One region of the Janibacter limosus genome, then DNA from elsewhere that is predicted to be linked to it. Evidence: predicted binding sites of a transcription regulator. Region 1 holds the regulator's gene; the other holds the start of a gene.
What was found. The regulator Rex, encoded in region 1, represses fermentation and respiration genes when NADH is low (regulators of the CRP and FNR family bind a similar motif). The targets are predictions, from matches to a motif close to CTTGTGAANNNNTTCACAAG.
Positions count from the first base shown of each region.

Region 2: a site for Rex is predicted at 6,989-7,008, ahead of EXU32_RS12650 (geranylgeranyl reductase family protein). Genes of this name have one in related genera too.

Region 1 is NZ_CP036164.1:377,818-388,155, forward strand. Features, by position in the region: gene EXU32_RS01855 (30S ribosomal protein bS22) at 166-264, shown strand; gene EXU32_RS01860 (NAD-dependent epimerase/dehydratase family protein) at 445-1,497, shown strand; gene EXU32_RS01865 (lysophospholipid acyltransferase family protein) at 1,497-3,041, shown strand; gene EXU32_RS01870 (glutaredoxin family protein) at 3,050-3,298, shown strand; gene EXU32_RS01875 (redox-sensing transcriptional repressor Rex) at 3,422-4,102, shown strand; gene EXU32_RS01880 (glutamyl-tRNA reductase) at 4,102-5,376, shown strand; gene hemC (hydroxymethylbilane synthase) at 5,373-6,332, shown strand; gene EXU32_RS01890 (uroporphyrinogen-III synthase) at 6,425-7,969, shown strand; gene hemB (porphobilinogen synthase) at 7,966-8,970, shown strand; gene EXU32_RS01900 (MarR family winged helix-turn-helix transcriptional regulator) at 8,967-9,449, shown strand; gene hemL (glutamate-1-semialdehyde 2,1-aminomutase) at 9,728-10,338, shown strand, end outside.
Region 2 is NZ_CP036164.1:2,647,776-2,658,113, reverse strand. Features, by position in the region: gene EXU32_RS12680 (VOC family protein) at 1-254, shown strand, start outside; gene EXU32_RS12675 (o-succinylbenzoate synthase) at 251-1,258, shown strand; gene EXU32_RS17205 (hypothetical protein) at 1,353-1,649, shown strand; gene EXU32_RS12670 (hypothetical protein) at 1,646-3,097, shown strand; gene menD (2-succinyl-5-enolpyruvyl-6-hydroxy-3-cyclohexene-1-carboxylic-acid synthase) at 3,127-4,875, shown strand; gene EXU32_RS12660 (isochorismate synthase) at 4,886-6,187, opposite strand; gene EXU32_RS12655 (demethylmenaquinone methyltransferase) at 6,229-6,924, shown strand; gene EXU32_RS12650 (geranylgeranyl reductase family protein) at 7,027-8,337, shown strand; gene EXU32_RS12645 (NADH-quinone oxidoreductase subunit A) at 8,416-8,778, shown strand; gene EXU32_RS12640 (NuoB/complex I 20 kDa subunit family protein) at 8,795-9,382, shown strand; gene EXU32_RS12635 (NADH-quinone oxidoreductase subunit C) at 9,379-10,209, shown strand; gene EXU32_RS12630 (NADH-quinone oxidoreductase subunit D) at 10,209-10,338, shown strand, end outside.

The DNA of each region.
Region 1 (10,338 bases):
CAGTGCACTGCACGGGAGCCCTGCAGAGGGCCCCTGCACGGAGCATCGCGACGGAGCGGATAGACTCTGTCGTCTGACTCGTTCTCGGTGGGGCCTGCGACTGCAGGACTGGCATCGCTCGAGGCACCACCGTCAGCACTGATCTCGACACGAAGGAACATCCGCATGGGTTCTGTCATCAAGAAGCGGCGCAAGCGCATGGCGAAGAAGAAGCACCGCAAGTTGCTGCGCAAGACGCGCCACCAGCGTCGCAACAAGAAGTGACCTCACGAAGGGGGCCCGCCGCATCGCGGACGGGCCCCCTTCGTCGTCCCCCGCCGTCGGGTGATCCCTGTCTCTCATCGCCCCTGGCGGCCCCTTGCCCCTCCCGCCGAGGTCGTCGCGAGACTAGGCTGCGGCCCAGTCCATGACCTGTGGTCGTCAGTCCCCAAGGAAGGTGTTCCGGTGCCCGAGACCGTTCTCGTCGCAGGGGTCTCCCGTCATCTCGGCGGTGCCTTCGCGCGCCGCCTGAGCCGTGACGACTCCGTGGGCCGGATCATCGGCGTCGACGTCGTGCCCCCGCGGCACGGGATCGGCCGCGCGGAGTTCATGCGGGCCGACATCCGCAGCCCCCTCATCGGCCGGATCATCTCGGGCAACGACGTCGACACCGTCGTGCACATGGGCGTCGTCGCGACCCCGCGGGCTGGTGGCGGGCGGGCCACGCAAAAAGAGGTCAACGTCATCGGGACGATGCAGCTCCTGGCCGCGTGCCAGCGAGCCGAGTCGGTCACCAAGCTGGTCGTGAAGTCGACCGCCGGCGTCTACGGGTCGAGCCCGCGGGACCCGGCGATGTTCACCGAGGACATGTCGGCGAAGAAGATGCCCAGCTCGGGCTGGGCCCGTGACAGCGTCGAGGTCGAGGGCTATGTCCGTGGGCTCTCCCGCAGACGTCCCGACATCGAGATCACCACCCTGCGCTTTGCCAACGTCATCGGCCCGCGGATCCGCACCGCCTTCACCGACCACTTCAGCCTGCCGGTCATCCCCATCCCCTTCGGCTACGACGCCCGTCTCCAGTTCGTCCACGAGGACGACTGCGTGGCCGCGCTCGTGCGCGCCATCGAGCTGCCCGGACTGGGCGCGGTCAACGTCGCCGGTGACGGGATCATCACCGCCAGCCAGGCGGCCAACCTCGCCGGGCGCCCCTTCGTGCTCGTCCCGCGGATGGCCACCGGCAGCGTCACCGACCTGGCCAAGAGGTTCGGACTCATCGACATCGGCTCCGACCAGCTCGACCTGCTGAGCTTCGGTCGCGGGCTGGACACCACCCGCATGCGCGAGGACCTCGGCTTCGAGCCGGCCTACACGACGCGCGCCGCCTACGAGGACTACGCCCGCGCGACGAAGGGGAGGGTCTTCGACCGGTTGCCCTTCGCCCAGCCCGGATGGTCGGCCGTGCAGGCCGCCGAGGCCGCGCTGCGGGCCGTGACGCCCACCCCCGAGAGTGAGAAGTGATGGCCGACAGCACCCGCGCCACCAGCACCACGTCCGCGACCAAGAAGCCCGGGGCGAGCAAGGCCACGGCCTCGAGGACGGCCACCAAGACGCCGGCCAAGAAGACGCCGGCCAAGAAGGCGACTGCGAAGAAGGCGACTGCGAAGAAGGCGACTGCGAAGACGCCGACCGCCCGCAAGGCACCGGCCAAGAAGGCGGCTGCGAAGAAGGCCTCCACGACGGCCCCCGCTCGCAAGGCGCCCGCCGCGAAGGCAGCCCGGCCCAGCGCGGTCTCCGCGGCAGCCGACCGGGCCGGCGGCGAGCGCGCCCGTCGGCGCAGCACCCCCCTTCTCACCGGTCCCTCGGCCCAGGCGCCCACGCGCTCGGGTGCCACCGCACGGTCCAAGACGTCGTCCACCCGGGCGTCGAGCACGTCGCGCAAGCCCACGCTCACCGTGGTTCCCGGCCCCGACGGGTCGCCCCCGGCGGCCCGGCGCACCGCGCCGGCCAAGAGCTCGACCCGACGCCGGCCCCCCACCCGACGGACGGACTCCGCTGCTCGTCCGGCGCCCGCCGCCCGCCCCGCGGACCTGTCGTCGTCGCAGGGCACCCCCGAGAGCGGACAGGCCGTCGTGCCGGGTCTGGCCGAGCTGCTGTCGGTGCTGCTGTCCGCCGGTCAGATGACCTCACGCACCCTGGGCCACGCCGCGGGCGCGGCAGCGGGGGAGGGCTGGGAGCGCCGGTTCACCGAGACCCTCCACTTCCTCCAGCGGCGGGTCAAGGGCGACTACGCGGTCGACGACTTCGGCTTCGACGAGGACTTCACCATCCACACCGTCTTCCCGGTGCTGCGGCTGCTGAAGGACAAGTGGTTCCGCATCGAGGTGCGCGGGATCGAGAACATCCCGGCCGACACCGGGGCCCTGCTCGTGTCCAACCACTCGGGCACGGTCGCGATCGACTCGATCATGACCCAGCTGGCCATCCACGACGCCCACCCGCAGCGGCGCTTCCTGCGCATGCTCGGTGCCGACCTCGTCTTCCAGCTGCCGGTCGTGGGCGACTTCGCGCGCAAGACGGGTGCGACCCTCGCGTCCGCGGCGGACGCGGACCGGCTCATGCGGGGCGGCGAGCTCGTCGGCGTGTGGCCCGAGGGCTTCAAGGGTGTCGGCAAGCCCTTCCGGGAGCGCTACAAGCTGCAGCGCTTCGGTCGTGGCGGCTTCGTCTCGGCGGCGATCAAGGCCGAGGTCCCGATCATCCCGTGCTCCGTCGTCGGGGCCGAGGAGGTCTACCCGATGATCGGCAACATGAAGACGGTGGCCCGCCTGCTCGGCGCGCCCTATGCCCCGATCACGCCCTTCTTCCCGCTGCTCGGCCCGCTGGGCCTGATCCCGCTGCCGAGCAAGTGGATCATCGAGTTCGGTGAGCCCATCGACACCGCGTCCCTCGGCCCGGACGCAGCCGAGGACCCGATGCTCGTCTTCGAGATCACCGACCAGGTGCGCGAGACGATCCAGCAGACCTTGTACTCGGTCCTGGTGACGCGGCGCTCGGTCTTCTTCTAGGAGGCGCGGTGAGCCCCCTTCCTGCTGCCCGCGTCGTCATGGTCGGCCGCGAGGGCTGCCACCTGTGCGACGTGGCCCGCGAGGTCATCGAGCGGGTCGTGGCGCAGACCGGTGACAGCTTCGCCGAGGTCGACATCGACGCCGACCCCGAGCTGTCCCGGTACACCGACGAGGTGCCGGTCACCTTCGTCGACGGGCGCCAGCACGACTACTGGCGGGTGGACGAAGGGCGGTTGCGCGCGGCGCTGCAGCAGTGACCGGGCCGCGTGTCCACGGACCGTGCGCGACTTTGTGCATTTGTTCACAAGAGCGTAATCTCGTGGTGTTCGGTCCTCAGGTGGCGTTCGCCCCTGGACCGGGAGAGGAGCCCGAGCCAAGCCGTGTCCGTCGATCAGGCCGCCAAGCGCGACATCCCCGACGCGACGGTTGCCCGACTCCCCGGATACCTGCGGGCGCTGGGTCAGCTCACCGCCCAGGACGTGCTCTCCGTCTCCTCCGAGGAGCTCGCGCACAGCGCCGGGGTCAGCTCGGCCAAGCTGCGCAAGGACCTCAGCCACCTCGGCTCCTACGGTGTGCGCGGCGTCGGCTACGACGTGGCCCACCTGACCTACCAGATCTCACGCGCCCTCGGCCTGACCCACGACTGGCCCGTCGTCATCGTCGGCATGGGCAACCTCGGCCGCGCGCTGGCCTCGTACGGCGGGTTCGCGACCAAGGGCTTCAAGGTCGTGGCGCTCCTCGACCGCGACCGTGCGCTGGCCGGTGAGCGGCTCGACGAGCTGACGATCCAGCCGATGGACGCGCTGACCGCCGTCGTGACGCCCGGTGAGGCCTGCATCGGTGTCATCGCCACCCCGGCTGCCTCGGCCCAGGACGTCGCGGACCTGCTCTCCGCCGCCGGCGTCACCTCCATCCTCAACTTCGCTGCCACCGCGATCCAGGTTCCCGAAGGGGTCCACATGCGCAAGGTCGATCTGTCCACCGAGCTGCAGATCCTTGCCTTCCACGAGCAGCAACGCTCCGGTGCCGTGTCCGACGACCTGCTGGAGGAGATCGGCTGATGAGTCTCCTCGCCTTCGGCCTCAACCACCGCCGTGCCCCGATCTCCGTCCTGGAGCGGGCAGCGCTCGACGAGACGAGCCTGTCGCAGATCATCGAGGCGGCGACGGCCAGCCCCGACATCAGCGAGCACCTGGTCGTCGCGACCTGCAACCGCACCGAGATCTATGCCGAGGTCACCGCCTTCCACGGCGCGGTCGCCGACCTCACCGCGGCGCTGACGCAGGCCACGGACATCACCCAGGACGACCTCAAGGCACACCTGGACCTGCACTACGGCGACGCCGCGGTGGCCCACGTCTTCAATGTCGCGGCCGGGCTCGACTCGATGGCGGTCGGCGAGTCCCAGATCCTGGGTCAGCTGCGTGATGCCCTCGGCCGCGGGCAGAGCGAGGGCCACGTCGGGACCAACCTCAACGCCCTCGTCCAGCAGGCGCTGCGCACCGGCAAGCGGGTGCACTCCGAGACCGCCATCGACGAGGTCTCCCGCTCGCTCGTGGGCGAGGGCCTCGACGCCGCCGAGGAGCACGTCGGCGCGCTGGCCGGCGCACACGTCCTCGTCGTGGGGGCGGGCGCGATGAGCGCCCTCGCCGCGACCAGCGCGATCCGCCGAGGGGTCGCCGAGCTGACCGTCGTCAACCGGACGCACGAGCGCGGCGTCTCCCTCGCCGAGCGCCTGGGGGCGCGAGCCCGCCCGGCCCACGAGCTCGCGCAGGCACTCGCCGACGCCGACGTCGTCATCTCCTGCACCGGGTCCACCGGGTTGGCGATCACGCTGCCCGACGTCGCCGACGCCCAGGTCGCGCGCGGCGGGCTCCCGCAGGCCTTCATCGACCTCGCGCTGCCCCACGACATCGCGCACGAGGTGGCCGACCTCAGCGAGGTCACCCGTCTGGGGCTCGCCGAGCTGGGCGACCGACTCGGGCCCGGGGGCTCGGTCCCCGAGGTCGAGGAGGCCCGCACGATCGTCGGCGACGCCGTGACCAAGCACCTGGGCCAGCGCGCGGCCAGCATCGCAGGCCCCACCGTGCGCGCCCTGCGCAGCGCCGCCCAGCAGGTCGTCGAGCGCGAGCTGGCCCGGCTGGGTCAGCGCACGCCCGGGATGAGCGAGAGCGACCGCGCGGAGGTCGACCGCGCCGTGCACCGCATCGTCGAGAAGCTGCTGCACGCGCCCACCGTCCGCGCCAAGGAGCTGGCCAGCGATGGCCGCTTCGGCGAGTACGAGGACGCGCTGCACCAGCTCTTCGACCTCCACGCCGAAGGAGGTGCCCTGTGACCTCCCTTCGTCTCGGAACCCGTCGCTCGGCCCTGGCCATGACCCAGTCGGGTCACGTCGCCGACGCGCTGCGGGCGGCCGGCCACGAGGTCGAGCTGGTGGAGATCGTCACCGAAGGCGACACCAACCGCGCGTCGCTCGCGAGCATGGGCGGCACCGGCGTCTTCGCCACCGCCCTGCGCGAGGCGATGCACGCCGGTGAGATCGACCTCGCCGTGCACTCGCTCAAGGACCTGCCGACCGCCCCGGCCCCGGGGCTGGTCGTCGCCGCGATCCCCGCCCGGGTCGACCCGCGTGATGCCCTGTGCGCCCGCGACGGCCTCACCCTGGGTGAGCTCGGCGAGGGTGCGGTCATCGGGACCGGCTCGCCTCGCCGCCGCGCGCAGCTCGCGGCCCTCGGCCTTGGTCTGGAGTTCCGCGACATCCGCGGCAACCTCGGCACCCGCTTGGCCATGGTCGGCTCCGACGAGGGCCAGCTCGACGCCGTCGTGCTCGCCTCCGCCGGCCTGACCCGCCTCGGTCTGCGCGAGCAGATCACCGAGCTGCTCGAGCCGATCCAGATGCTGCCCGCTCCCGGGCAGGGCGCCCTGGCCGTCGAGTGCCGTGAGGGTGACGAGCAGGTGCTCGCCGCCCTTCACCTACTCGACCACGAGGACACCCGCGCCGCCGTCACCGCCGAGCGCGGTGTCCTCGCGGAGCTCGAAGCCGGGTGTGCCGCCCCCATCGGCGCCCTCGCCGAGATCGTCGACGACGTCGACGGCCTCGTCATCTCCCTCCGGGCCGTGGTCACTGCGACCGACGGCTCCGCAGATCTGCGCCGGTCCATCACCGGCCCGATGGCCGAGGCAGAGGACCTCGGTCGTCGTCTCGCCCGCACCCTCGTCGCCGACGGCGCCCCAGAGCTCGCCGACCTGCAAGCCACCCACCCCTCGACCGCTTCGGAGCATGTCCAGTGACCCCCCAGCGCTCTGCCGCAACCCCCTCCGCCGCCTCCCGCCGACCGGCGCGTGTCGCCTTCGTCGGCGCTGGACCGGGTGACGTCTCACTGATGACCGTTGCCGCGGTCGACCTGCTCGGTCGGGCGGACGCGGTCATCACCGACCAGCTGACCAACGAGGACATCGTCGCCTCGATGACGAGCGAGGGCGTCGACGTCGTCGACGCCAGCCACGGCGAGCACGGCCAGCAGCTGACGCACGCCATGCGCGCCCGCCTCGTCGTCAAGACGGCCAAGGCGCACAAGTCCGGCCTCGTCGTGCGACTCATGGACGGCGACCCGGCCACCTTCAACGGCCTCGCCGAGGAGGCGCAGGCCCTCGTCAAGGCGGGCATCGACTTCGACATCGTGCCGGGCGTCTCCGCGGTCAGCGCGGTCCCCGCCTACGCCGGCGTCCCGCTCACCTCGCGCTCGACCGGTGCGCTGCACGTCGTGAGCGTCGCAGGCGGCAAGCGGACCGACCTGTCCGCGTCGATCGGCGACGACGTCACGCTCGTGCTGCTCGGCCTGCCCGAGCACCTGGGTCAGGCCTTCACCGACCTGCTCGCCGCAGGACGCGCGGCGGACACCCCCGTCGCCCTCACGCGTGGTGGCACGACCACCCACCAGACGACCCGGCAGACCACCCTCGAGGAGGCGGCCCGGGCGATCGTCGGCCTCGAGGTGCCGACCCTGGCCGTCATCGGCTCGACCGTCGGCCTGCGCGAGAGCCTCTCGTGGTTCGAGACCAAGCCGCTGTACGGCTGGCGCGTGCTGATCCCTCGCACCAAGGACCAGGCCGGACCGATGACCAAGCAGCTGCTCGGCCACGGTGCGACGAGCCAGGTCGTCCCGACGATCAGCGTCGAGCCGCCCCGCACCCCCCAGGCCGTCGAGCGGGCCGTGCGCGGTCTGGTCACCGGCCGCTACCAGTGGATCGGCTTCACGTCGGTCAACGCCGTCAAGGCCATCCGGGAGAAGTTCCAGGAGTTCGGCCTCGACGCCCGTGCCTTCTCGGGGCTGAAGATCGCTGCCGTCGGTGGCGTGACCGCCGATGCCCTGCGCGATTGGGGCCTGGAGCCCGACCTCGTGCCCACGGGCGAGATGTCGGCCAAGGGCCTGCTCGAGGAGTGGCCTCCCTACGACGAGGTCCTCGACCCGATGGACCGGGTCTTCCTGCCGCGAGCCGACATCGCCACCGACACCCTCGTCGCCGGGCTGCAGGAGATGGGCTGGCAGGTCGACGACGTGACGGCCTACCGCACCGTGCGGGCCACCCCGCCGCCGGCACCCGTGCGCGACGCCATCAAGCAGGGCGCCTTCGACGCGGTCGTCTTCACCTCGTCCTCCACGGTGCGCAACCTCGTCGGCATCGCCGGCAAGCCGCACCCGTCCACGATCATCGCCTGCATCGGCCCGGCGACCGTCAAGACGGCCGAGGAGGCCGGTCTGCGGGTCGACGTCATGGCTCCCGAGGCGACCGGCGAGAGCCTCGTCGAGGCCCTCGCGACCCACGGCCGCGAGCTGGCCGCAGCGGCCCACGAGGCCGGTGAAGAGGTCACCCGTCCGAGCGAGCGTCGCAAGAAGTCGTCCACCCGGCGCAAGGCGAAGGGGTGAGCCCCGCCGCTTCTCGTCCGGCTGGGCTGGCGATCCGGCCGCGACGACTGCGGGGGAGCATCCCCCTTCGTCGTCTGGTCGCGCAGACCCGGCTGCACCCGGCGGACCTGGTCCTGCCGGTCTTCGTCCGTGAGGGCATCGACGCGCCCGTCGACATCTCCTCGATGCCGGGCGTCGTGCAGCACACCGTCGACTCGCTCGTCGACGAGGCGCGGGCCTGCGTCGACGCGGGCATCGGCGGGATCATGCTCTTCGGGGTACCGCAGGCCAAGGACGCCCGCGGCTCCGGCGCCGACGACCCCGAGGGGATCCTCAACGTCGCGACCCGGGCCGTCGTCGACGCGGTCGGGGACCGGCTCGTCGTCATGACCGACCTGTGCCTCGACGAGTTCACCGACCACGGTCACTGCGGGGTGCTGACGACGGCACTGGACGGGAGCATCGTCGTCGACAACGACGCGACCCTCGCGCGGTACGCCGACATGGCCCTGGCCCAGGCGGCCGCAGGCGCTCACGTGCTCGGGCTGTCCGGGATGATGGACGGCCAGGTCGCCCACGTCCGCGCCGCCCTCGACGACGCCGGGTACACCGACACGCTCGTCCTGGCCTACGCCGCGAAGTACACCTCGGCGCTCTACGGGCCCTTCCGCGAGGCCGTCCAGTCCTCCCTGAGCGGTGACCGCGCGACCTACCAGCAGGACCCGGCCAACGCGACCGAGTCCCTGCGCGAGATCGAGCTGGACCTCGCCGAGGGCGCCGACATCATCATGGTCAAGCCCGCGCAGCCGCACCTGGACATCGTCGCGGCAGCCGCCGAGATCTCACCCGTCCCTGTCGCGGCGTACCAAATCTCGGGGGAGTACGCCCAGATCGTCGCCGCCGCCGAGCGCGGCTGGATCGACCGGGAAGCGGCCGTCTTCGAGTCGCTGCTGCACATCAAGCGGGCCGGTGCGCAGATCGTCCTCACCTATTTCGCGCTCGAGGTCGCGGGGCGGTTGTGAGCGAGGAGACGGCCTGGCTGAGCGCCCGCGAGCAGGAGCACTGGCGCGCCTACCTGCGGGGGTCACGCCTGCTCGAGCGCGCGCTCGCCGACGACCTGTCGCCCCTCAACATCCAGCTCACCGAGTACGAGCTGCTCTCGATGCTCTCGGAGTCACCGGACCAGCGCACCCGGATGTCCCGGCTCGCCGACGACATCATCCAGTCGCGCTCCCGCGTGACGCACACGGCCTCCCGGCTGGAGAAGCGCGGCTGGGTCGAGCGCTGCCGCTCCAGCGATGACGGTCGCGGGGTCGAGATCTCCCTGACCGACGCCGGACGCGAGGCGCTCGCCGAGCTGTCGCGGGTGCACGTGGAGTCCGTCCGCCGGCACCTCGTCGACGCCCTGACGCCCGAGCAGTTCGAGGCGCTGGGAGTCGCGATGGCAGTGCTGCGCGACGGGATGGCGCCGACGCACCACGAGATCGGTCTCGACGACTGAGGCACCGCATCTCCTTAAGGAAATGCGCACATGGATGCGACGACCTCAAGGAAATGCGCACGACCTTAAGGAAATGCGCACATGGATGCGACGACCTCAAGGAAATGCGCACGACCTCAAGGAAATGCGCACGACCTCAAGGAAATGCGCACGACCTCAAGGAGATGCGCAGTGGGTGCGTACGACCTTAAGGAAATGCGCACGTGGCTGCGCGCGACCTCCAGGGGGACCGCTGCACCCCCTCGGGGAGCGGCCAGCTCGTTTGGGAGACTGAGGGCATGACGCTCTCGACGACTGGTTCGCAGGCCCTCTTCGACCGCGCCCGTACGGTCATCCCCGGTGGGGTCAACTCGCCGGTGCGCGCCTTCGGTGGGGTCGGTGGGGTCCCGCGCTTCATCGACAGCGCGAAGGGAGCCTGGCTCACCGACGTCGACGGCAACCGCTACGTCGACCTGGTCTCCTCCTGGGGGCCGATGATCCTCGGCCACGCCCACCCCGACGTGCTCGACGCGGTGACCGCAGCCGCGGCCAAGGGATTCTCCTTCGGCACACCGAGCGAGAACGAGGTGCTGCTCGCCGCCGAGATCGTCGACCGGGTCGAGCCGCTGGAGCAGGTGCGTCTGGTCTCCTCCGGCACGGAGGCGACCATGTCCGCCCTTCGCCTCGCCCGCGGTGCGACCGGCCGCTCGGTCGTCGTGAAGTTCGCCGGCTGCTACCACGGGCACGTCGATGCCCTTCTCGCGCAGGCCGGCTCGGGTGTCGCGACCTTCGCGCTGCCTGACTCGGCCGGAGTGCCGGCATCGGCCGCGGGCGAGACGATCGTCCTGCCCTACAACGACCTCGCCGCCGTCGAGGAGCTCTTCGCCGTGCGCGGCGAGGAGATCGCCGC
Region 2 (10,338 bases), 1.3 Mb from region 1:
ACGACACCGCGACGTGGCTGACGGGCCGGACGTCGCTCGTCTTCGCCCCCGTGCCCGAGGGCAAGACGATCAAGAACCGTCTGCACATCGACCTCGCCCCACACATCGACCAGGACCGTGACGCCGAGATCGAGGCGCTGCTGGCCAAGGGGGCGACCCGCGTCGACGTCGGCCAGACCCCCGACGTCACCTGGACCGTGCTCGCCGACCCGGAGGGCAACGAGTTCTGCGTGCTCTCCTCCCGCGACCGGTGAGCGGCACCCGGACCCAGCCCGGGCCGGACTCCGTCGAGGAGCTCGTCGACGGGCTGCGCGTGGTGACCCTGCCGCTCAACACCCGCTTCCGCGGCGTCGAGGAGCGGGAGGTGGCGCTCGTCCACGGGCCCTGCGGGTGGGGCGAGTTCGCTCCCTTCGTCGAGTACGGACCGGCCGAGGCGGCACGGTGGCTCGACGCCGCGATCGAGGCCGCGTGGACCGGCTGGCCCGACCCGGTGCGCACCGAGGTGCCGGTCAACGCCACGGTGCCCGCGGTGCCCGCCGAGCGCGTCGCGCAGGTCTTGGCCCGCTACGACGGCTGCACCACGGCCAAGGTCAAGGTCGCCGAGCGCGGTCAGACCGAGCAGGACGACATCGACCGGGTGGCCGCCGTCCGCGATCTCATGGGGCCCGACGCGCGGATCCGCGTGGACGCCAACGGCGGGTGGTCGCTCACCCAGGCGGCCGACATGCTGGCCAGGTTGGCTCCCTTCGGGCTGGAGTACGCCGAGCAGCCCTGCGCCGACGTGCGCGACCTGGCCCATCTGCGAGTGGACCTGGCGCACAACGGGGTCGACGTACCCGTCGCCGCGGACGAGTCCATCCGCAAGGCGGAGGACCCCATGCAGGTGGCGCGGCTGCGCGCCGCCGACGTCATCGTCGTCAAGGTCGCACCGCTCGGCGGCGTCACCGCCGCCCTGCGCATCGTCGACGAGTGCGGCCTGCCGGCCGTGGTCTCCTCGGCCATCGACTCGAGCGTCGGGCTGCGGGCCGGCGTCGCCCTCGCCGCCGCACTGCCGAGCCTCGAGCACGCCTGCGGGCTCGGTACCGGCGCGCTGCTGGCCGCTGACGTCACCACCGACCCGCTCCTGCCCGCCGGCGGAGTCCTCCCCGTGCGCGACGTGGAGCCCACCGAGGACCTCTTGGCGCGCCACGCGTCGCCCGCACCACGACAGCAGTGGTGGCGCGAGCGGGTGCGCGCGGCCTGGGCGGCCCGCGACTGAGCGCTCCTCCACAGCCCCCATCCGGGCTCGCCCCGACGTGCACAGCGGGGCGAAGGGAGCCCCGCCCACCTCGTCGAGGCGGTGGGCTGTGCTCATGGACATGGGGACATTCCTCCCGGGGGAGCTGAGCGGGACCGCGGCCCGACTCGATCGGTGCGCGAGGCGGCTCGAGACCTGCGCCGCGCAGGTGCGCGTCGCCACCGCGACGAGCTGGCAGGGCGGTGCCGCCGACCTGCACCGCGACCGGGTCGCCGGGCACGCCGACGACCTCATCGCCCTCGCGGGCCGGGTGCGCGAGAGCGCGCGGCTGGTCCGTGAGCTGCAGGTGGTCGCCGAGTCCCGGCTCGACCTGGTCGCTCAGGTCGACCTGACCGTCGGGCTGCTGCCGTGAGCGGCATCGAGGTCAGCGGGGGCGTCGCCGGGCTGTCGGTGGCGCTGATCGAGCTCGAGGAGTCCGCCGAGCGGCTGCGCGGCATCGGGACCCAGCTCGCGGAGATCGCCGTGTCGGTGGCCGGGGCCGCGACCGAGCCGGCGATGGTGCTGGCCGGGGTGCTCGCGCCGCGCGAGCTCGTGGCCGTGGAGTGCTCACTCCTCGGCTGCTCAGGAGCGACCGGGGTGACGGGCGTGGCAGCCGACGTCGTGGCCACGTCGCTGGCGACCACGGCCGCGGTGCGCAGCTACCGGGCGGGCGAGGACGCCGCGGAGGCCCTGACCGACGGCATCGCGACCGCGGCAGGTCGCTGGATCGGGCGCCGGGCCGGGCCGGTGCTCCTGGGCGCGGGGGTGGCGATCGCCCCGGTCGCCACGGTCGTGCTGTCCGTGCCCGGGGGCCGTGACGCAGCCGTCGCGGTGGGCCTCGGGCTCGGTCGAGAGGTCGACGAGATCCTCTACGACCACCCGTGGCTCGTCCCCGCAGTGGCCGACGGCCTCGACGGGCTGGTGCTCGGCCTCGGCGAGGGAGTGCCCGCCCTCGGCGTGTGGATGGCCTGGCGCAGCGGCCGGGCAGGAGCCACCTATCCACCCCGGACGCAGGAGGAGGCGCTCGCCGTCGTCCTCGCGACGACCCAGGGTGTCCTGCTCGACGAGTCGGGTGCGGACATCCGTCTGAGTGCGCACGAGCCCGAGGCCGGGGTGGCGCCCCGTGGGGTGGGCGACCTCGTGGCGGGTGACGGTCCGACCTCGGGCGGGTCGCGGGTGCGGGTGTCGGGGATCCCCCAGCCGGACGGCTCCTGGACCTGGGTGGTGGACGTGCCGGGGACGCAGACCTTCGACCCACGCGCCGGCAGCAACCCCTATGACATGACGAGCAACATCCTGCTCGCCGCGGGCCAGCGCACCCGCACCATGAGGGCCGTCGTCCAGGCGGTCGAGGACGCCCGCCGCCGCACGGGTGACACCGGGCCCCCCAGGGTGATGGTCACCGGGCACAGCCAGGGTGGGCTGACGGCGGCGGCGCTCGCGGCCGACCCCGCCTTCAGGGCCCGTCTGGGCATCACCCACGTCGTGACCTCCGCGGCTCCCGTCGCCCGTCTCGACATCCCGCCGGACGTGTCGGTCCTCAGCCTCGAGCACACGCAGGACCTCGTGCCGGCCGCCGAGGGGGCCGACAACCCTGACCGGGAGAGCTGGGTGACCGTCGAGCGGTCGGTCGTCGACGAGCTCGGGTCCGACGGCCGGGCGACGCAGGCACACGACAACGGGCTCTACGCCGACACGGCCCGCATGGTCGACGCGAGCGACGACCGCTCGATCGCTGCCTGGCGAGACGGCGCGACGGCCTATGTCGGCGGCTTCGGCGGTCCCACCGTGACGATCGACTACGACATCGAGCGTCGATGAGTCACGAGACAGGTGGCAGGATCGGGCCCGTGAACCCCTCGACGACCGGCGCGCGCGTCCTCCTCGACGAGCTCGTGCGGCTGGGGCTGCGCGAGGTGGTGCTCTGCCCCGGCTCGCGCTCGGCCCCGCTGGCCTACGCCGCCCACGACCTCGAGGTCGCTGGTCGGATCCGGCTGCACGTGCGCGTCGACGAGCGCAGCGCGGCCTTCCTGGCGCTGGGCCTGGCCAAGACCTCCCGGCGTCCCGCCGCCGTCATCACCACGAGCGGGACGGCCGTGGCCAACCTGCATCCCGCGGTGCTCGAGGCGCACCACGGCGCGGTCCCCCTCCTGCTGCTCACCGCGGACCGCCCTCCCGAGCTGCGCGGCATCGGCGCCAACCAGGCGACCGACCAAATCGGCGTCTACGGCGAGCACGTCCGCCTCGCCCTCGAGCTCGAGACCCCCGCCGACCCGTCGCGGCAGGCACCGGCGTGGCGCACGGCCGCGGCCCGGGCCGTCGCCGCGGCCACCGGAGCGCTCGGCGGGACCGGTACGGCCGGTCCGGTGCACCTCGACCTGCCCTACCGCGACCCGCTCGCCCCGAGCGGCGGCGACCTCGCGCCGAGCGGCGGCCTCCCCGACCCCCTGCTCGGTCGACCCGACGGCGCTGCGTGGGTCGCCCTGCCCGAGCCGGCCACCTGGACTGCCACCCCGGTCGCCGGGCCGGCCGCCCTCCTCGCCCACGACCCCGACACCCTCGTCGTCATCGGCGAGCTGCCGACTGCGCAGCACCGCGCCGCCGCGCTCGCCTGGGCGACGCACCACGGAGCACCCGTCATCGCCGAGCCCGGACCGGGAGGCAGCCCGCTCGTCCTGCCGCACGGCGACCGGATCCTCGCGGCCGCGCACTGGGTGGGGGAGCACCTCCCTTCGCGCGTCGTCGTCGTCGGCCGACCGACCCTGGGCCGGGCCGTCCCCGCGCTCACCCGCACGCCCGGGTTGCGGGTCGAGGTGGTCACTCCCGGCGAGCCCGGCGCCGCCGGGTGGGCCGATGCCACGCACACGGCCGCGGCGGTCCACCCCTTCGCCGCGCTCGGGGTGCAGGGGGAGGGGAAGGAAGTCACTCCCTTCGCCCGCACCTGGCTGGCCGCGGGTGAGCGGGTCGCCGCTGCGCTGGCCCCCGACGCCCGCGCCGACGCCGACCTCGACGGGCCGGTCACCGCGCGGGTCGTCCACGACGCGCTCCCCGAGGACAGCGCCCTCTTCCTCGGCAGCAGCAGCGTCGCCCGCGACATCGCGCACGGCACGGCGCACGTGCGTGACGACGTCGAGATCGTGACCAGTCGTGGTCTGGCCGGGATCGACGGATGCGTCTCCACCGCGGTCGGTCTGGCCCTGTCACGGCCCGGCCCGACGCTCGCTCTCCTGGGCGACCTGACCTTCCTCCACGACGCCAACGGCCTGCTCATCGGCCCGGACGAGCCTCGGCCCGACCTGACGATCGTCGTCGTGGACGATGACGGCGGGAGCATCTTCAGCACCCTCGAGTACGGCGTCGCCGAGCTCGAGGGGCCGATGCGGCGCCTCTTCACCACGCCGACCGGCACCGACATCGAGCTGCTCTGCGCGGCCCACGGGGTGCCCGCCACGACGGTGACGGACGCTGCCGGGCTGGCGCAGCTCGTGAGCCGCCCGAGCACCGGTATCCGGGTCATCCGGGTCCCGGTCGATCCCGGTGCCAGGCGGGCAGCCGGTCAGGCATCGCGCGACGCGGTGGTCGCGGCGCTCGCGGACTGAGGCGGAGCGCTCAGCCCCCGAGGGCGCTGCGCATCGGCATCAGCTTGGCCACCGACTCGGCGACCTCGTCCTCGGCGACCGAGCCCGCGACGATGCCGCAGCCGGCATACAGGCGCAGGGACTGCGGGCTCTCGTACCAGCCGCAGCGCAGGGCGATGCCCCACTCGCCGTCGCCCGAGGCGTCCATCCAGCCGACCGGACCGGCGTAGCGGCCCCGGTCCATCTGCTCCAGCTCGGCGATGACCGTGTCGGCGTCCATCGTCGGGGTGCCGCACACGGCGGCCGAGGGGTGCAGCGACGCGGCCAGCGCCAGCGAGGTCGACCCGTCACGCACGACGCCCGCGACATCGGTCGCCAGGTGCATGACGTTGTTGAGGTGCAGGACGAAGGGAGTCTCCGGCACGTTGATCGAGGAGGTGTGCGCCGTCAGCGCGTCGGCCACCGAGCGCACCGCGTACTCGTGCTCCTCGAGGTCCTTGCTGCTGCGGGCCAGCGACCCGGCGAGCGCCAGGTCATGGCTGTCGTCGCCCGTGCGCCGGATGGTGCCGGCCAGCACGCGCGATGTGACCAGGCCGCGCTCGAGCCGGACGAGCATCTCGGGGGTCGCCCCGACGAGGCCGTCGACGGCGAAGACCCAGGTCGTGTCGTAGTCCTCGGCCAGCCGGGTGAGGAGCCAGCGCGGGTCGATGCGGTGCCCCGCGGTCGCCTGGACGGCCCGGGCGAGGACGACCTTGTCGAGGGTGCCGGTGCTGATCCGGGCCACGGCCTCCTCGACCGCCTGCGCCCAGCCCTGCGTGCTCAGGTCGCGGTCGGCGAAGACGACCTCTCCCGGGTCACGAGGGTCGGGCTGCGCCGCGAGCGGCTCGTCGGCCGGCGGGACCGTCGAGTCGGTGGTGGTCGTCGTGACCCAGGCGAGGTCCCCGCGGCGTCCGACGACGACCTCGGGGACGACGAGCACGGACTCGGTCCCGGAGCGGCGGGAGTAGGCCATGGACCCGAAGGCGATGGGGCCGGTGCCGGGCTCGTCGACGTCGTCGCGCACGATCGCCTCGCTCGTCACGCCACGCCACCACGACTGCGCCTGCTCGAAGCGGTCGACGCCCGTCGCACGGAAGGTCGCGACACGTCCCCAGCCGACGAAGCCCTCGCCCTTGCGGACCCAGGAGACGATGTCGCCGGCGTCCTCGGGCTCGGGGAGCAGGGCGAGCAGGTCGCCGACGCGAGCGGTCGGGACGGCGACGGTGCGCACGACCAACGCCGGGTGCTGGGAGCCGAGCGGGTGGGGGACGTCGACGGGCGATGGTGAGGTCATGGCGGGCAACAGCCTACGACTGTAGGTGCGAAGATGAGCACATGAGCCGCGCCACCCTGCAGAAGGACCCCAAGGACGTCGCCGCGATGTTCGACGAGACCGCCGCGAAGTACGACCTGATGAACGACGTGATGTCGCTGGGGCAGACGAGGCTGTGGCGCCGGGCCGTGCTGCGGGCCATCGACCCCCAGCCGGGCGATCGCATCCTCGACATCGCCGCCGGTCCCGGCTCCTCCTCCATCCCGCTGCGTCGTGCCGGCGCACAGGTCGCTTCTGCCGACTTCTCCCTCGGGATGCTGCGCCAGGGGCTCAAGCAGAGCCCCGAGCTGCACTTCACCGCGGCCGACGCGACCCGGCTGCCCTTCGCCGACGAGTCCTTCGACGTGGTGACGATGTCCTTCGGCTTCCGCAACGTCGTCGAGCCCGAGGTGGCGCTGCGCGAGTTCCTGCGGGTGACCAGGCCCGGCGGCCGGCTGCTCATCTGCGAGTTCAGCCAGCCGGTCAACAAGGTCTTCCGCACCGTGTACTCCGAGTACCTCATGGCGGCCTTCCCGCCGGTGGCCCGCCGGCTCAGCTCCAACCCCGACTCCTACGTCTACCTCGCCGAGTCGATCCAGTCCTGGCCGGCGCAGGAGCCGCTCGCCCGGATGGTCGCCGGGGCCGGGTGGGCCGACGTCGAGTGGAACAACCTGACCGGTGGCGTCGTGGCGCTGCACCGAGCCAGCAAGGCGAGCTGAGGGACTCGGCAAGTTAGGTCAACCTGTGTGACCGGCGGTGTTCCCACCGAGTAGTCTTCGGGCGATCGTGAAATACTTCACAAGCAGTTGAGGAACCCTCTCGTGACCAGTTCTCTGCCTGCGGCCGACGGTGACCGCAGTGTCGACGTCATCGTCGTCGGAGCCGGACCCGGCGGCAGCGCGACCGCCGCGTGGTTGGCCAAGGCCGGCAAGGACGTCGTCCTGCTGGAGAAGTCGCGCTTCCCCCGGGACAAGATCTGCGGTGACGGCCTGACGCCGCGCGCGGTGCGACAGCTGATCAACCTCGGCATCCCCCTGTCGGAGACCGACGGGTGGGCCCACAACAAGGGCCTGCGGATCATCGGCGGCGGCATGCGGCTGCAGCTGGACTGGCCCGACGTCACCTCCTTCCCCGGCTACGGCATGGTCCGGGCCCGCCAGGACCTCGACGAGGTGCTGGCCCGCCACGCAGCCTCCTGCGGCGCCGAGCTCCTCGAGGGACGCAATGTCTCCGAGCCCATCCGTGACGAGTCCGGCCGGATCGTCGGGGTCACGGCCAAGGTCGTCGACGAGCGTGGCAAGGCCACCGGCGAGCGCGAGACCTACCGGGCGCCCGTCGTCGTCGCCGCGGACGGCGTCTCCTCCCGGCTCTCGGTCAAGATGGGCCGCGAGAAGCGCGAGGACCGGCCGATGGCCGTGGCCGTGCGCGCCTACTACGAGACCCCCCGCCACGACGACGAGTACCTCGAGAGCCACCTCGAGCTGTGGTCGACGACGCCCGAGGGCGGTCGCATCCTCATGCCCGGCTACGGCTGGCTCTTCGGGCTGGGCGACGGCCGATCCAACATCGGGCTCGGCGTGCTCAACACCTCGGAGGCCTTCGGTCGCACCGACTACAAGGACGTCATGCGTCGCTGGGTCGAGACGATGCCGGCCGAGTGGGGCATCAACGAGGGCACGATCACCGGCGAGATCACCGCCGCTGCGCTGCCGATGGCCTTCAACCGCCAGCCGCTCTACGCCGACGGGCTGATGCTCGTCGGTGACTCCGGCGGCATGGTCAACCCCTTCAACGGCGAGGGCATCGACTACGCCCTCGAGGCCGGTCACGCCGCAGCCGAGACGATCGTCCAGGCGCTCGCCCGGCCGACGGCCGCGGACCGTGAGCGCGTGCTCGTGTCCTACATCGGGCGGATGAAGGACATGCACGGCGGCTACTTCACCCTCGGGGCCCAGTTCGCCAAGCTGATCGGCAAGCCGGAGATCATGCGGCTGGCGACCAAGTACGGGCTGCCGCGGCAGACCCTGATGAAGTTCATGCTCAAGCTCATGGCCAACCTGCCGGAGGAGAAGGGCGGCGGTCTCGACGACCGTCTCGTCCAGCTCATGACCAAGGTGGCGCCCAATGCGTGAGGCGGGCGCCGGGCAGTCCCGGCTCACCCCTAGGATCGGGCATGGCGTGCATCACACACAAGAAAGCGAGGCGCAGCGATGAACCCCTACATCCCGCTGCTCATCCTCTTCGCGCTCGGCCTCGGCTTCGCGCTCGTCTCCGTCGGGACGAGCCTGGTCGTCGGTCCGGCGCGCTACAACGTGGCCAAGGCCCAGGCCTACGAGTGCGGCATCCAGCCGACCCCGCAGGCCGCTGAGGGCGGCCGCTTCCCGGTCAAGTACTACCTGACCGCGATGCTGTTCATCATCTTCGACATCGAGGCGCTCTTCCTCTACCCCTTCGCCGTCGCCTTCGACGAGCTCGGGGCCTTCACGCTCGGTGCCGTGGTGCTTTTCCTGTTCAACGCGTTCTTCATCGCTGATGCCTATGTGTGGCGTCGCGGTGGGTTCGAGTGGGACTGACGAGGACGGATCTGACATGGGTATCGAGGAAAGGCTGCCTTCGGGCATCGCGCTCACCACGGTGGAGAACCTTGCGGGCTACATGCGCAAGTCGTCGATCTGGCCGGCCACCTTCGGACTGGCCTGCTGCGCCATCGAGATGATGGCCGTCGGCACGCCGCACTACGACATCGCCCGCTTCGGCATGGAGCGCTTCGCCGCCACGCCACGCCAGGCCGACCTGATGATCGTCGCCGGCCGCGTGAGCAACAAGATGGCGCCCGTCGTGCGCCAGGTCTACGACCAGATGGCCAACCCCAAGTGGGTCATCTCGATGGGCGTGTGCGCCAGCTCCGGCGGCATGTTCAACAACTACGCGATCGTCCAGGGCGTCGACCACATCATCCCGGTCGACATCTACCTGCCGGGCTGCCCGCCACGGCCGGAGATGCTGCTCAACGCGATCATCACCCTGCACGAGCAGATCCAGAGCACGCCCCTGGGCGTCAACCGGGTCGCCGCCGCCCGCGCCGCCGAGAAGGCCGCGCTCGGCGCCACCCCGACGGAGCTGCAGCCCCCGACGCACGACCACGAGGGCCTGCTCGGAAGGAACCTCCTGGCATGACCGACGACAACAAGGACGTCGCGGCGCCCCGGCCCGAGGGTGTCCACCCGCAGGGCCCCGGCCTCGGCGGCACGGCCAACAAGGGCTTCCCCTCGACCGAGGGACTGACCGGCGGCAACCGCCCGGTCGAGTACTCCAACGTCGAAGGGGGCCCGGCCGGCGAGGTCGACCCGGACCACGCACCGGTCGTGCGCGACGAGCGCCGCGGCATGTTCGGCGTGCGCGAGGGCCAGGACACCTCCGGCTACGGCGGGCTCCAGCGCACCGTCGCCTTCCCGGGCGCCACGCCGCGGCCCTACGGCGGGTGGTACGACGAGGTCGTCGACCGCCTGGCCGAGGCCACCGGCGGCGACCTGGTCGAGCGGGTCGTCGTCCACGCCGACGAGCTGACCCTGCACGTGCACCGCGAGGACCTGCCCGTCGTCATGCGCGCGCTGCGCGACCGGGCGGACCTGCGCTTCGAGATGTGCATGTCGGTCTCCGGGGTGCACTTCCCGCAGGAGACGGGCGCCGAGCTGCACGTCGCCTACCACCTGCTGTCGATCACCCACGGTGGGCGCCGGCTGCGGGTCGAGGTCACGGCCCCTGACAGCGACCCGCACATCCCGAGCGTCGTCGCGACCTACCCGGCCGCGGACTGGCACGAGCGCGAGACGTGGGACATGTTCGGTGTCATCTTCGACGGCCACCCGTCGCTGACCCGCATCCTCATGCCCGACGACTGGGCCGGGCACCCGCAGCGCAAGGACTATCCACTGGGTGGCATCCCGGTGGAGTACAAGGGCGGCACCGTCCCGCCGCCCGACCAGCGGAGGTCGTACAACTGATGGCTCGCACGCACACGCACACGGCCGGGGTGCATTCCACCCCCGGGGCCGACGACCTCGCCGAGGGCCACGTCGTCAACGTCCAGGGCGGTGACTGGGATCAGGAGATGGGCGAGCTCGGGATGAACC